4 regions of the Microbispora sp. KK1-11 genome follow, and region 1 is predicted to be linked to each of the others. Evidence: riboswitches for the same ligand, from Rfam matches in the RefSeq annotation. Region 1 holds a riboswitch; each other region holds the start of a gene.

Region 1 (3,045 bases):
GCGGGCGTCGAACTCCTCGCACCCCTTCCAGCGTGGGGCGTACACGACCACGGAGCCGGGCGGCCTGCGCGAGGCGAGGCCGTGCACGAACGCCTGGATGCCGCCCGGTCTGGGCGGGAAGTCGTTCGTGACGATCAGCGTCCGCTTCGTCATCCTCACCCCCGCTGCCGGCGTGGTCGCGCGGTCCGCCCGCGCCGCCCGAGAACGCATTGTCGCAGCCGCGGTCGCACCCGCACCTCATGGAGATCAGGCGTCCCACGGAGATCAGGACCGGGCGAGCTGCTCGCGCGCGTACGACCGCCATTCGCGGGTCAGGCCGTCGGCGGACAGCCCGAGAACCTCCCGCAGCGCGACGCCGATCCCCTCGCGCAGCGTGGCGTGGTAGAGGGCGACCAGCCTCCGCTCCCCGAACCGGGCCGCGACGTAGCGGCAGGCGAGCCACGCCTCCTCGTACGCCTGGGCGGGCCTGGCGGCGAAGTCGGCGGGCCCCGGCAGGCCGTTCAGCGCCGCCCTCCCCGCGGCCACGTCGGCGGCCAGTTCGGCGGCGACCGTACGGACCGGCAGTCCGCTGTCCAGGTAGCCCACGTAGTCGGCGAAGCCCTCCATGAGCCACATCGGCACCGCGTGGGGACCGGTGGTCGCGACGTGCGTCAGCTCATGGGTCACGACGACCAGGCGGCCGGTCGCGGACAGGCGGGCGAACGCCGCCGGCTGCACGATCACGCGGCCGCCGGTGGCGACGGCCGCCAGGCCGTCCACCTTCGCCGGCGCGGCCAGCACGGCGGCCTGCTCCTCGGTGCGCGGCACGAGGACCACCGCGCCGCCGTACCCGCCCCAGATCCTCGTGACCGTGCGGCCCGCGCGATCGGCCAGCGCGGCGATCTCGGCGACCAGCGGCCGGGGCGACCCGACGACGACCGCGCGCTCGCCGCGGGCGACGGAGGCGCCGGTCCACATGCCCGGTCGCTCCCGCACGGCGGCCCGGGCGTCCAGTCGCAGGGCAAGCAGCGGGTCGGGCGGGGCCGCGGCGGCCGGCCCGGTGAGCAGCACGGCCAGCGCGGCGGCCACGGCCGCGATCCGGCGGGGACGGACCCCGTGAGGCGGAACTTCGGGCCGGCGCCGCTCGGCCTCGGCGCGCGCGCCCGGCACGCCCGCGGGCACGCCGCTCGTGGCAGTCACGCCGTGCATGGTAAGCCGTGCATGGTAACCAGCACGTGCCACGGCCCCGTCCACCTCGGCGAGGTGGACGGGGCCGTAGGGACGGCGCCGGTCGAGGGGGCTGGTGACCGGTGCCCGTCAGACGCCCGGACGGACGGCACCCACGAAGGTGCTCCTCCGGTAGGCGTCCAGCTTGTCGATCCGCACCCGCGTGCCGGTGTGCGGAGCGTGGATCATCTTGCCGTGCCCGACGTACATGCCGACGTGGCCGCCTCCGCTGGTGAAGATCAGGTCACCGGGCTCGAAGTGACCCCAGGACACCTTCTTCCTGACCGCGCCGCGGATGGACCACGTCGTGCGCGGCAGCCGTACGCCCGCCTTACGCCAGGCGTACTGGACCAGGCCCGAGCAGTCGAACGCGCCCGGTCCCGTCGCTCCGTAGCGGTAGGGGTCGCCGATCTGCTTCTCCGCGACCTTCACCGCGCGCTGGGCCTTGGTTCGCTGCAGCGAGGCCCTGCCGATCTTCCGCTTGGCGGAGTGCTTCTTGGTCTGCCGCTTCTTCGCGGCGGCCTTGCGGGCGGCGGCGTCCGCGCTCTTCGCGGCGCCCGTCTTCGTGCCCGACTTCGTCGCTGTGGCCGTCTTGACGACCGTGACCGTCACCGTGTCGGCCGCCGCCGGATGTGCTCCGGCGACCCCTACGGATGCCGTCAAAGCGGCACCACCAAGGGCAATTCGGGCAAGACGGGACAGACTAGCGGGGGTGGTAGACAGGATCTCTCCTCGGGTCTTCCGCTCACGCCTACCGGGTTAGCTGACGGGTTCGGGCGGGGAAGTCGCCCTACGGCGCGCGATGCGCCGATTCACCCCGGACCTTCGCGTGAAGGTCGATGGTTCCCCGGCTCCGTGCCTCCTGACTGCACGGACTCGGCAGGCCACCGGCGCCGGGGGATCCCGCTAAGGGGAGGGTGATGGAGGACGCCGATGACGGTGGATGACTGCGCGACCCGGCCGGCCGGACCGGGTGCGCCGCGGCGAGGCGTACTCGCCGCGGCCCAGAAGCTACCGAGGACCCGCCGCGTTCGGCAAAGCCCTCCCGCCGGATAAAGATCGGATAACGAAGGCCGCGGCGAAGAAAGCGCAGCTTACCCGCCCCACAAACGGATAAATGTGACTCTGCTCACAATCTCGGCAACAGCGGCCAAATCGGGTCACATGAGCCACAAAAGGCACAGAGATCACAGAGAGGATCGGGCCCTCAGGGACGCACAGCTCCGATGGCGTGATACTCCGCGAGTGTGACAATCTTCACAACATCGCCGGTCTGCGGGGCGTGGACGACCTTGCCGTCGCCGGCGTAGATGCCGACGTGCCCGTATCCGGCGTGCCAGAGCAGGTCGCCCGGCTGGAGCTCGTCCAGCGAGACCCTGCGGCTCGCACCCCAGGCCCACTGTTCGTAGCTGGTCCGGGGCAGTGTCACGCCCGCCGCCGCCCAGGCGGCCTGCACGAGCCCCGAGCAGTCCCAGGAGTCCGGTCCTGTGCCCCCGTAACGGTAGGGCTTGCCGACCTGCTTGTAGGCGAACTGGAGGGCCGACAGCGCGTTGCCGGACGCCGGCCCGGTGTAGACGACGCCGGGACTGTTGGGGTTGCCGGGGTTGAACGTCCCGAGCGAGCGCAGCAGCTTCATCTGCTCCCGGACGAGCTTGTCGACCTTGTCCTTCTCGTCGGCGAGCTCGCCCCTGACGTCCGCGGCCTCCTTGTAGACCGCCTTGCTCTGGTCACGGCGGTCCTTGAGGTCCTTGATGGCGCCCTCGTACTCCCTGAGCCGCCCGGCCCGCTCGGCCGACATGTGGTTGAGCGTGGCGAGGCCGCTGAGCATGGCATCGGGGT
Region 2 (3,045 bases), on a different contig from region 1:
CACCTCGTTTCGAAGACGCATGCGCCGAACGTCTGTAGCACACGCTGATATTGCCAAAAGTAGCGACAGGTGTATCAACAGTCACCTTTGCAGCAGTCGACAACCACCGTCAAGATCGGCGATCAATGCCCATCAATGGTGATCAATGCGGTCGAGGTGCAGCAACATCCGGGTGTTCCCCAGCGTGTTCGGCTTGACGTGCTCCAGGTCGAGAAACTCGGCGACACCCTCGTCGTACGACGCGAGCAGTTCCGCGTACACCTCCTGGGAGACCGGGGTGCCCTGGATCGGCCTGAAGCCGTGCCTGGCGAAGAACTCCACCGCGAACGTGAGGCAGAAGACCCTCCGGACGCCGAGGTCCCTGGCGGTCTCGATGAGCGCGCCGACGATCCGATGGCCGACGCCCCCGCCGCGCGCCGCGGGGTCCACCGCGACGGTCCTGATCTCGGCCAGGTCCTCCCACAGCACGTGCAGCGCGCCGCAGCCGACGACCTGCCCGTCCGTCTCGGCCACCCAGAACTCCTGGACGTCCTCGTACAGCGTGACCGTGCTCTTCTTGAGCAGGCGGGGACCGACACCCGAGTACGCGTCGACGAGGCGCCGGATCGCGCGGACGTCCGGCGTCCTGGCCCGGCGCACCGTCACGGCCGTGGCACCCGATTCACTGGATGTCTGCGCGGCGACCTGCTCCATGACCGGCCAGCCTAGCCGGAGCGCGGTCGATCCCACGCGGTCGGCACGGATCGTCCCCATGGATAACGGTCATCCCCAAACGCCATACCCGACAGGAGATTTGACTGTCCGTAGCCGCCAGGATACGGACAGGTGCACGGCCGTAGCCCGAGGCGGACATCCAGGTTCGTCCCACTTTTCCCCGCAGCCCGACCGGCACCTCGAAACTCCCAAATCACTCCATACGCAGGTGAACGCGGACATATCACTACCGCGCCTGTGACCCGGCCGTGATCATTTGGTTGTCAAACGTAGACGGGTTTCGGAGTTCTGGTTGAGCAAGAACTCGCCGTGCACTATCGTCCAGCGACGATGCCGGTCATCGTGGAGCGCTCACGGCGACCGGGCGCCGAATCTTCGGAGCACCGAGTGCGAAGGGGAACCGGGGACCCAACTGCAGGATCAGGATCGGTTCGATCTCAGATCGTCAAGGGGTGAATCCACCAAGGTAGGGCTACTCCGGCCCGAACCCGTCAGCTAACCCGGTAGGCGCTCAGAAGTGCCCCGCCGTACGGCCCCGTCCCGACGACGGACCCGCCGCGGGGCACACGTGGGAGAGGAGCTCGGTTGCGCACGCGTGGAGGACGGCAGGCGGGCAGACACGCCCGCGGCCGACGGTCCGGATCCGGCACGGCCGGTCCGGGTGCCATCCGCCGCTTGGCGTTCGTCGGCGTCGCGATCGGCGCGATCACGTTCGGCGCCCCGGTGGTCCGCGCCACCGCCGACCCCAAGCCGAGCCTCAAGGAGCTCACGGCGCAGGTCGAGAGCCTCTACACCGAGATCGAGACCCTCAGCGAGCAGTACAACGGCGAGCGCGTACGCCTGAAGGCGGCCGAGCGGTCCGCCGACCTCGCCAAGAAGAACCTCGCCAAGAGCGAGGCCGAGCTCGAGGTCCGCCGGCAGAAGGCGAGCGCCCTCGCGCAGCACTCCTACATGACCAACGGGCTCGGCAGGGCGCTCGTGCTCATCGACAGCGACGCCGACCCCCGGCGATACCTGGACCAGGCCTCCACGACGTACGCGCTGGAGCTGCAGGAGAGCCAGGAGGTCGCCGAGGTCACCAAGGCCATGGACGCCGCCGCGCGGGCCAGGGAGAGCGCCTCCGCCCGGCAGGCCGAGGTCAAGAAGCTCCTCAGCGGCCTCGACTCGCGGCGCGACAAGATCACCAAGCTGATCAAGAAGACCGAGAGCAGCCTCTACCGGCAGGTCTCCCAGACGATCGGCAGCGAGACGCGCAGCAGGACGTCGTTCCCCATCATCGGCGACGGCAAGGCCGCCCAGGCGGCGCGCTGGGCCCTCAGGCAGCAGCTCAAGCCTTACGTGTGGGGCGCCGAGGGCCCCGGCTCCTTCGACTGCTCCGGCCTGGTCATGGCGGCCTACCAGTCCGTCGGCATCAGCCTGCCCCACTACACGGGAGACCAGTGGACGGCCGGCACGCACATCCCCCGTGACCAGCTCCGCCCCGGCGACCTGGTGTTCTTCTACTCCGACCTGCACCACGTCGGCATCTACATCGGCAATGGCTACATGATCCACGCGCCGCGCACGGGAGACGTCGTCCACATCGCGAAGATCGCCGGACGGCCGTTCGCGGGAGCGGTGCGGGTCGCGGACTGAGCCCCTCGACCCGCCGTCGAGGGACGCGGTCAGATGAGGCGGCGGCGTGCCGCCCAGGCGACGGCCTCGATCGCGGTCGCGACGCCGATGCGGTCGCAGATGCACCGCAGCCGGCGCCGCACGGTGCGCCCGCTGACGTCGAGACTGCGGCCCACCCTGTCGGCGGTTATGCCCTTGGCCAGCTCCGCGAGGAGAAGCAGATCCTCTTCGGTGAGACCGGCACGATCAAGGTCCGAGGCGAGACTGTCACCTCGGTAGACGACCTCGGGAATACCCATCGTCCGCCCTCCCCACGACGATGATTCGTCGGCCCACCCTTCAGGGAAGGTAAACGCCTCCCCTGAAGGTCGTCAAGGCTCGGAGTCTGAGCACCGGTCGTACGCCTCCCGGGCCGCCTCGACATCCTCCATGTGGATCTCGGCCCAGCGCTTGATCGCCTCCAGCAGCGGCATGAGGTCCTCGCCCAGGGGCGTGAGCCGATAGTCGACCCGGACCGGCACCGCGGGGGTGACCGTGCGGGAGACCAGGCCGTCGCGTTCCATCGTCCGCAGCGTCTGCGTGAGCATCTTCTGACTGACGCCGGCGATCGTCCTCGCCAGCTCGCTGTAGCGGAGCGGGCCGCGGGCGAGCGCGGTGAGCGCCAGGCTCACCCACTTGTCGCTGAGGGTGTCGAGCAGCTTCCGCGACGGGCAGGTC
Region 3 (3,045 bases), on a different contig from region 1:
GGCTGACCCGGCGCGACCCGGACCTGATGCGCGGCAGGCGGCTGTGGCTCGCCGTAGCGGCCGGGCTGCTCGTGCTGGCGGGTGCCGGGCTGGTCACGCGTGGGCTCGATTACGGCGTCGAGTTCACCGGCGGCCGGATCGTGGAGTTCGGCACGAGCAGGCCGGTCGACGTCGCCACGGCGAGGCAGGCGGTGGCGGACGCCGGCTTCCCCTCGGCCGTCGTGCAGCGGTCGGACGACGCGATCTCGGTACGTACCGGGCAGATCAGCGCGGACGACGTGGTCCGCATGGAGGAGGCGCTGGACCGGCGCGTGGGAGAGGTCACCAAGCAGCGTGACGAGCTCATCGGGCCGAGTCTCGGCGAGGAGCTGCGCCGCAACGCGCTCATCGCGCTCGCCGTCGCGCTCGCCGCGCAGCTCGTCTACCTGGCGTTCCGGTTCCGGTGGACGTTCGGCACGGCGGCCGTGGCGGCGCTGTTCGTGGACGCGGCCGTCGTCGTCGGAGCGTTCGCCTGGATGGGCAAGCCGATCGACGGAGTGTTCCTGGCCGCGATGCTCACGATCATCGGTTATTCGGTCAACGACAAGGTCGTGCTCTTCGACCGGGTGCGCGAGCTGTGGCCGGTGCGGCGCGGGGAGCCGTTCGGCCGGGTGGTGAACACCGCGATCCTGCAGACCGTGCCGCGCACGGTCAACACCGGGCTCGGTGCGCTGTTCATCCTTGCGGCGCTGGCGGTGTTCGGCGGCGACTCGCTGCGCGACTTCGCCGTCGCCCTGCTGATCGGCATCATCGTGGGGACGCTGTCGTCGTCGTTCGTGGCCGGACCGGCAGCGATCGCGCTGGAGAGGCGCACCAGCAAGCCGCCACCGGTTCCCGCCGCCCCGCGTGCCAGGCCCGCGCGGCGCGACGGCTCCGGCGCGGTGGTCTGACCGACCTGGTCGGCCGGCATGGGCCCCGGGGTGGGACGCCGGGTGGGACGCCGGGTGGGACGCCCCGCCCCGGGGCCCGTGCGGCTACGGCCGGCCGAGCGCGCGCAACTGGGCGGGCGTCAGCGCGGAGACGTTCTGGTCGATGGGCGAGTCGGTGTACTGGTGGATCGCCCAGGACTTCCAGTCGGCGGGCGGCGTGATGTCGCCAGGGGCCTTGCTGTAGTGGGCCACCCACAGGGGGTACTGGCCGAGGCCGTGGCCGTACTCGTCGGCGAAGTTCCAGCCGCTGTAGAACATCGGCCTGGTGCCGGTCTTGGCCGTCACGTACTCCAGCCAGGTCTTGGCCCACTTGTTGACGTGCTCGACGGACTCGCCGTCGGTGGCCTCCAGGTCGAGGACCAGGATGTCGCCGGGCTTGCTCGGCTGCGCGTTCACGACCTTGAGGAAGTGGTCGGCCTCGGCGATGGGGTCGTTGGAGGGATGGCCGAAGTGGTAGACGCCGCGGACGATGCCCTTCTTGGCCAGTTCCCGCCAGTGGCGGGGGAAGGACGAGTCGACCCAGGAGGTCCCCTCGGTGGCCTTGATGAAGCCGAACTGCGCGCGGCTGTTCATCCAGTCGTGGTCGGCCTCGTAGCCGGAGACGTCCTGGCCGTACGTGTGCGGGTTCGCGTAGGCCGGGGCGGGCAGGACGACGGCCGCCGTGACGGTGGCGGTGACGGCCGAGGCCGCGAGGGTCGCCGCCGCGAGGGCGGAGCGCAGGCGCCGGCGGGAGGGCCGGCTCCCGGGGGAGAGCCGATGGCTGGACATGCGGGGTTGACTCCTTGCTTCCATGCCGCCTACCGGGTTAGCTGACGGGTTCGGGCAGGAAGTGCCCTACGGGCGCATCTGGGGGCCTGCGCGCCGATTCACCCCGAAGAGAGTGGGTCCCCGGCTCCACATGACGCGGATTCGGCGGCCGCGCGATCATCGCGCGGTCCGGGCAACGCCACGGCAAGGGATATGACGGCGGAAGTCTGCCGGTACCCAGGCCGTGTGCCCTAAAGGTACACACACCACCAGAATGGTGTAAACAGGACAAAACATGTCTTTACCTGGACAGATAACGCCCCGAGCCACCCCGGCCTGGCAAGTAAGGGCCGTGAATACCAACGGTTAGTGTTCGCCGCGTCACATTCTGTGAAAGAGTCCGTCCCCGGAGGGATTCACTTGGGGGTCTGCGTCGTGGTCGCGATGTCGTCGGGGCGGGTGGGGTGAGAGGCATCCCTCGTCACGTCGCCTGTGTCATGGACGGGAACGGCCGCTGGGCCGCGCAGCGGTCGCTGCCCCGCACCGAGGGGCATCGGGCGGCCGAGGCCGCGGTGATCGATGTCATCGAGGCGGCCCACACGGCCGGTGTCGAGTGGTTGAGCCTGTACGCCTTCTCCACAGAGAACTGGCGGCGCCCGGCGGCCGAGGTCGACGTCCTGCTGCGACTGGTGCGGCGCGCCGTCCGCAAGCACGCCCTGTCACTGCACGCACGCGGGATCCGCTGCCGGTTCCTCGGGGTCACCGACCCACGGATCCCGCCCGCGCTGGCCCGGGACATCGCCGACCTGATGGCGCTGACCCGCGACAACCGCCGGATGACGTTGACGGTGGCGTTCGATCACGGCGGTCGCCGCGACATCGTCGAGGCCGCCCGGTCGCTGATCCGCGACGGGGTGCCGCCCGAGCAGGTCACCGAGGAGAGTTTCGCCCGCCGTCTGCCCCACCCCGACATGCCGGAGGTGGACCTGGTCATCCGCACCTCCGGAGAACAGCGGATCTCCAACTTCATGCTCTGGCAGGTGGCGTACGCCGAATGGGTCTTCCCCCGGGTGCTGTGGCCGGACTTCCGGGCCGGGCACTTCTGGGAATGCCTGGAGGTCTACCGACGGCGCGACCGCCGGTTCGGCGCCGTACAGGCACCGGCCCCGACAGGAAAGGGATGTCAATGAGCGACGCCGCAGCCGCCGGAACCGACGCCGATCCGCTCGGCCCGGGATCGATGCTCCACGAGTTGACCCGGCAGACGCGCTGGGGGCTGGTGGCGACCCGCGCCATCGTCCTGGAGGCCGCGCACCCGCAGATCGGCGCC
Region 4 (3,045 bases), on a different contig from region 1:
GGCCTCGACCAGGGCTACCTGCGCGGCACAAGCGGCTCGACCGCGGCCGTCAACTGCGGCGCCCGTAGAGAGCACCAAGCGGAGCTGCGGGCATTTCTTCGGGATCGTCTTCCTCGGATCGCGGGTGATTCACAAGGCCCGAAGCCATCGATCGATGACGGCGAAGTCCTCGTCGGCGAGTCCCCTGAATGACTCCACGCGGTGAAGGAGAGCCCGGCCGCTGTGGTGTGCCGAGACCCACTCCCTGTCGGCGTCGGTGATCTCGTCATCGATCCAGGCGAACGGGCGTCCGCCCGCCCAGTTCACCAGGGTCCGGGTCTTCCAGCAGAGCCCGAACCATTGGTCCTCACGTTTGTGCTGGTCGGTTGGCTCCGGCCAGCTGACGACGGGCAGTCGCGGCAGCCCGATCCGGGGTGCTATCTCGGCATTCGCCTCTTCTTCCCAGGTTGTCGCCCAGACGAGTTCGCAGGGCAGAGCTGCCAGCCGGCTCCCCACCTCGGAGGTGAGCCACGCCAGGCGCGAGTCCGGTGTGGCACCCCGCGGTGCGCGTTGCGGGTCCTCGCCGAAGGGGAGAAGCGGTCCGTCGACGTCGAGGAAGAGCAGCGGGCGGTCAGCATGGTCGGTCATGCTCGCTCACCTCGTCACATCCGGCGAGTACGCCGCGTTCGGAGCGGGCTCCGGCAGGCACGAGAGCTACCAGGCGGCTTGTGGGCCTAGTACATCGAGATGTGCACGTGGTCGTAGTGGTTTGCGGTGATTCCGCCGCGGTCGGACATGGTCCGCCAGCCCGGGTGGCCGAGGTTGTAGATGCGCTGCTGCCAGATCACGTACATCACGCCCAGCTTCGGCCCGTTCTTGATGGCCCAGGCGGCCAGGCTGTCACCGAGCGCCTTCATCTCGGGCGAGGGCATGGCGCCGCCCGAGCTCATCATGAAGTCGCAGGCGCGCCCGAGGGGGTGCTCGCCGCTGTTCTCCGCACGGTAGCAGCCGACCGGGAACCGCAGGTCGAAGTGCTTTTCGACCTCGGTGCGCGTGAGCCGCATCCGGGCCGTGATGTTGTCGGAGCCGCTGGGCAGTTCCGGCGCCCACGACCCGCCCACGCGCTTTCCCGGCGCGATCGGGATCAGCGCGTCGAGCTTGTCCTTGATCTCGTCGATGAGATCCTCGGCGTCCTCGCGCTGTCCGGCGACCTCGGCGGCCTGCGTCTTGAGCTGTCCGGTCAGCGTCTTGGCGGCGTCCGCGGCCCGCTGCCGTTCGGTGCGGACCTGGTCGAAGTGCGCGAGCCTGGCGGCCTGCTCCTCCTTGAGCTGGTAGTTCAGCGCGGCGGTGTTCATGTCGGGCAGCGCCATCGCGCTCTCGGTCTGGTAGCGCAGCCCGGCCAGCTGCCGTACGGCGTCGCTGGCGGCCTCGTAGTCGGCCTCGGCCTTGGCCAGCCGGCCGCGGGCCGCCTTCTCCTCCACGCGGGCCTTGGCGAGGGCGACACGTTTGGCGTTGTAGTCGCCGATCAGCCGATCGACCTTCTTCCGCAGGTCCGACAGCTCCTTCTTGAGCTGCTTCTCCGTCGGTTTGGGGTCGGCGGCACCAGGCGCGGCCGTGCCGAACACGAGGACGGCGGAGGCGAGCACGCCGACAGCCAGGGGGAACGCGCGGGGCAGAGCCCACTCCTCTCCATCTGCCGACCGGGTTAGCTGACGGGTTCGGGCTGGAGGAGCCCGGGCAGGCCACTGCCTTGACCCCAGGTGCGTGATTGGGTCCCCGGCTCCCGGGCGGGGCGCCCGGGATTAGGCGTACCGGTTGTGACGGCCGGTGTCAGGGATACTAGTGGTAAAGAAACCGTGGCTGCCACCAAAGTCGCAACCAATCGGAGATCAAGCCGTTATCGCCTCGCGAAGCATCCGGGCGGCCTCCTCAGGCAGCACGTCGTTGACGAACGCGCCCATGGCCGACTCCGATCCGGCCAGGTACTTCAGCTTGTTCGGCGCGCGCCGGATCGTGAAAAGCTGCAGGTGGAGGTAGGCGAGGTCGCGCCGGTAGGTGACCGGGGCCTGGTGCCAGGCCGCGACGTACGGCATGACGACGCCGAACAGCCCGTCCAGCCGGCGCAGCACCTCGATGTAGAGCGGCGCGAAGGCGGCCCGTTCCTCGGGCGACAGCGCGGGGATGTCGGGCACCTGACGGTGCGGGTAGACGTGCACCTCGAACGGGTAGCGCGCGGCGGCAGGGACGAAGGCCGTCCAGTGCTCGTTGGCGGCCACCACCCGGGGGCCCCTCCGCTCGGCGGCCAGGACGTCCGCGAACAGGTTGCCTCCCTGATGGCGGGCGGCGGCGTCCAGCATCTGCCGCGTACGCGGCGTGACGTACGGATAGGCGTAGATCTGTCCGTGGGGGTGCGGCAGCGTGATGCCGATCTCGGCGCCGCGGTTCTCGAAGCAGAAGACCTGCTCCACGCCGGGCAGCGAGGACAGCTCGGCCGTACGGTCGGCCCACGCCTCGACGACCAGCTCGGCCTGCTCGTCGCTCAGGGAGCTGAACGACGCGTCGTGGTCGGAGGTGAAGCAGACGACCTCACAGCGCCCGATCCCCGGCCGCACCTCGCTCAGCCCGCCCACCTGCTCGTACGCACCGGTGTTGAAGCTGAACGACGGGAAGCGGTTCTCGAACACCGCCACCTCGTACGGCGAGGGGATCTCCGAGCCGGGATGGCCCGGGCAGAGCGGGCACTCGTCGGCGGACGGCAGGTGAGTGCGCGTCTGGCGGTGCCGGGCCACGGCCACCCACTCGTCCATCAGGGGGTCGTAGCGCAACTCGGAGGCGAGCGGGCGCGGCGGCAGGTCCCTGGTGTCGGTGGCGCTGTGGTCGGCGTCGTCGCGCCGGTCGAAGTAGATCAGCTCACGGCCGTCGGCGAGATGGGTGATGGTGCGCTTCACAGAGCGGTCTCCAGTTTCACGGTGCGGTGTCCCGGGTCACAGCGGGCTTCCAGATGTCCGGGTCACAGCGGCTTCGCCCAGAGGTCCGGCGTCACAGTGCGGTCTCCAGCTCGGTCTC

Evidence for each region. Region 1 has a riboswitch for cyclic di-AMP ahead of FLW16_RS00925 (C40 family peptidase). Riboswitches for the same ligand answer to the same signal wherever they lie in the genome.
Region 2: another riboswitch for cyclic di-AMP. It lies ahead of FLW16_RS38765 (C40 family peptidase); the one in region 1 lies ahead of FLW16_RS00925 (C40 family peptidase).
Region 3: another riboswitch for cyclic di-AMP. It lies ahead of FLW16_RS32290 (glycoside hydrolase family 25 protein); the one in region 1 lies ahead of FLW16_RS00925 (C40 family peptidase).
Region 4: another riboswitch for cyclic di-AMP. It lies ahead of FLW16_RS03000 (hypothetical protein); the one in region 1 lies ahead of FLW16_RS00925 (C40 family peptidase).

Annotation. Positions count from the first base shown of each region.
Region 1 covers NZ_VIRJ01000001.1:195,098-198,142, reverse strand. Annotated here, with positions in the region: gene FLW16_RS00935 (glycosyltransferase family 4 protein) at 1-153, opposite strand, end outside; gene FLW16_RS00930 (hypothetical protein) at 265-1,179, opposite strand; gene FLW16_RS00925 (C40 family peptidase) at 1,297-1,869, opposite strand; cyclic di-AMP (ydaO/yuaA leader) riboswitch at 1,944-2,098, opposite strand; gene FLW16_RS00920 (C40 family peptidase) at 2,414-3,045, opposite strand, start outside.
Region 2 covers NZ_VIRJ01000043.1:3,669-6,713, forward strand. Annotated here, with positions in the region: gene FLW16_RS38760 (amino-acid N-acetyltransferase) at 133-693, opposite strand; cyclic di-AMP (ydaO/yuaA leader) riboswitch at 1,070-1,239, shown strand; gene FLW16_RS38765 (C40 family peptidase) at 1,390-2,349, shown strand; gene FLW16_RS38770 (LuxR C-terminal-related transcriptional regulator) at 2,379-2,627, opposite strand; gene FLW16_RS38775 (helix-turn-helix domain-containing protein) at 2,700-3,045, opposite strand, start outside.
Region 3 covers NZ_VIRJ01000029.1:11,014-14,058, reverse strand. Annotated here, with positions in the region: gene secD (protein translocase subunit SecD) at 1-929, shown strand, start outside; gene FLW16_RS32290 (glycoside hydrolase family 25 protein) at 1,014-1,736, opposite strand; cyclic di-AMP (ydaO/yuaA leader) riboswitch at 1,748-1,893, opposite strand; gene uppS (polyprenyl diphosphate synthase) at 2,180-2,905, shown strand; gene FLW16_RS32280 (oxygenase MpaB family protein) at 2,902-3,045, shown strand, end outside.
Region 4 covers NZ_VIRJ01000002.1:19,615-22,659, reverse strand. Annotated here, with positions in the region: gene FLW16_RS03005 (HAD domain-containing protein) at 130-627, opposite strand; gene FLW16_RS03000 (hypothetical protein) at 714-1,625, opposite strand; cyclic di-AMP (ydaO/yuaA leader) riboswitch at 1,660-1,798, opposite strand; gene galT (galactose-1-phosphate uridylyltransferase) at 1,869-2,927, opposite strand; gene FLW16_RS02990 (DeoR/GlpR family DNA-binding transcription regulator) at 3,019-3,045, opposite strand, start outside.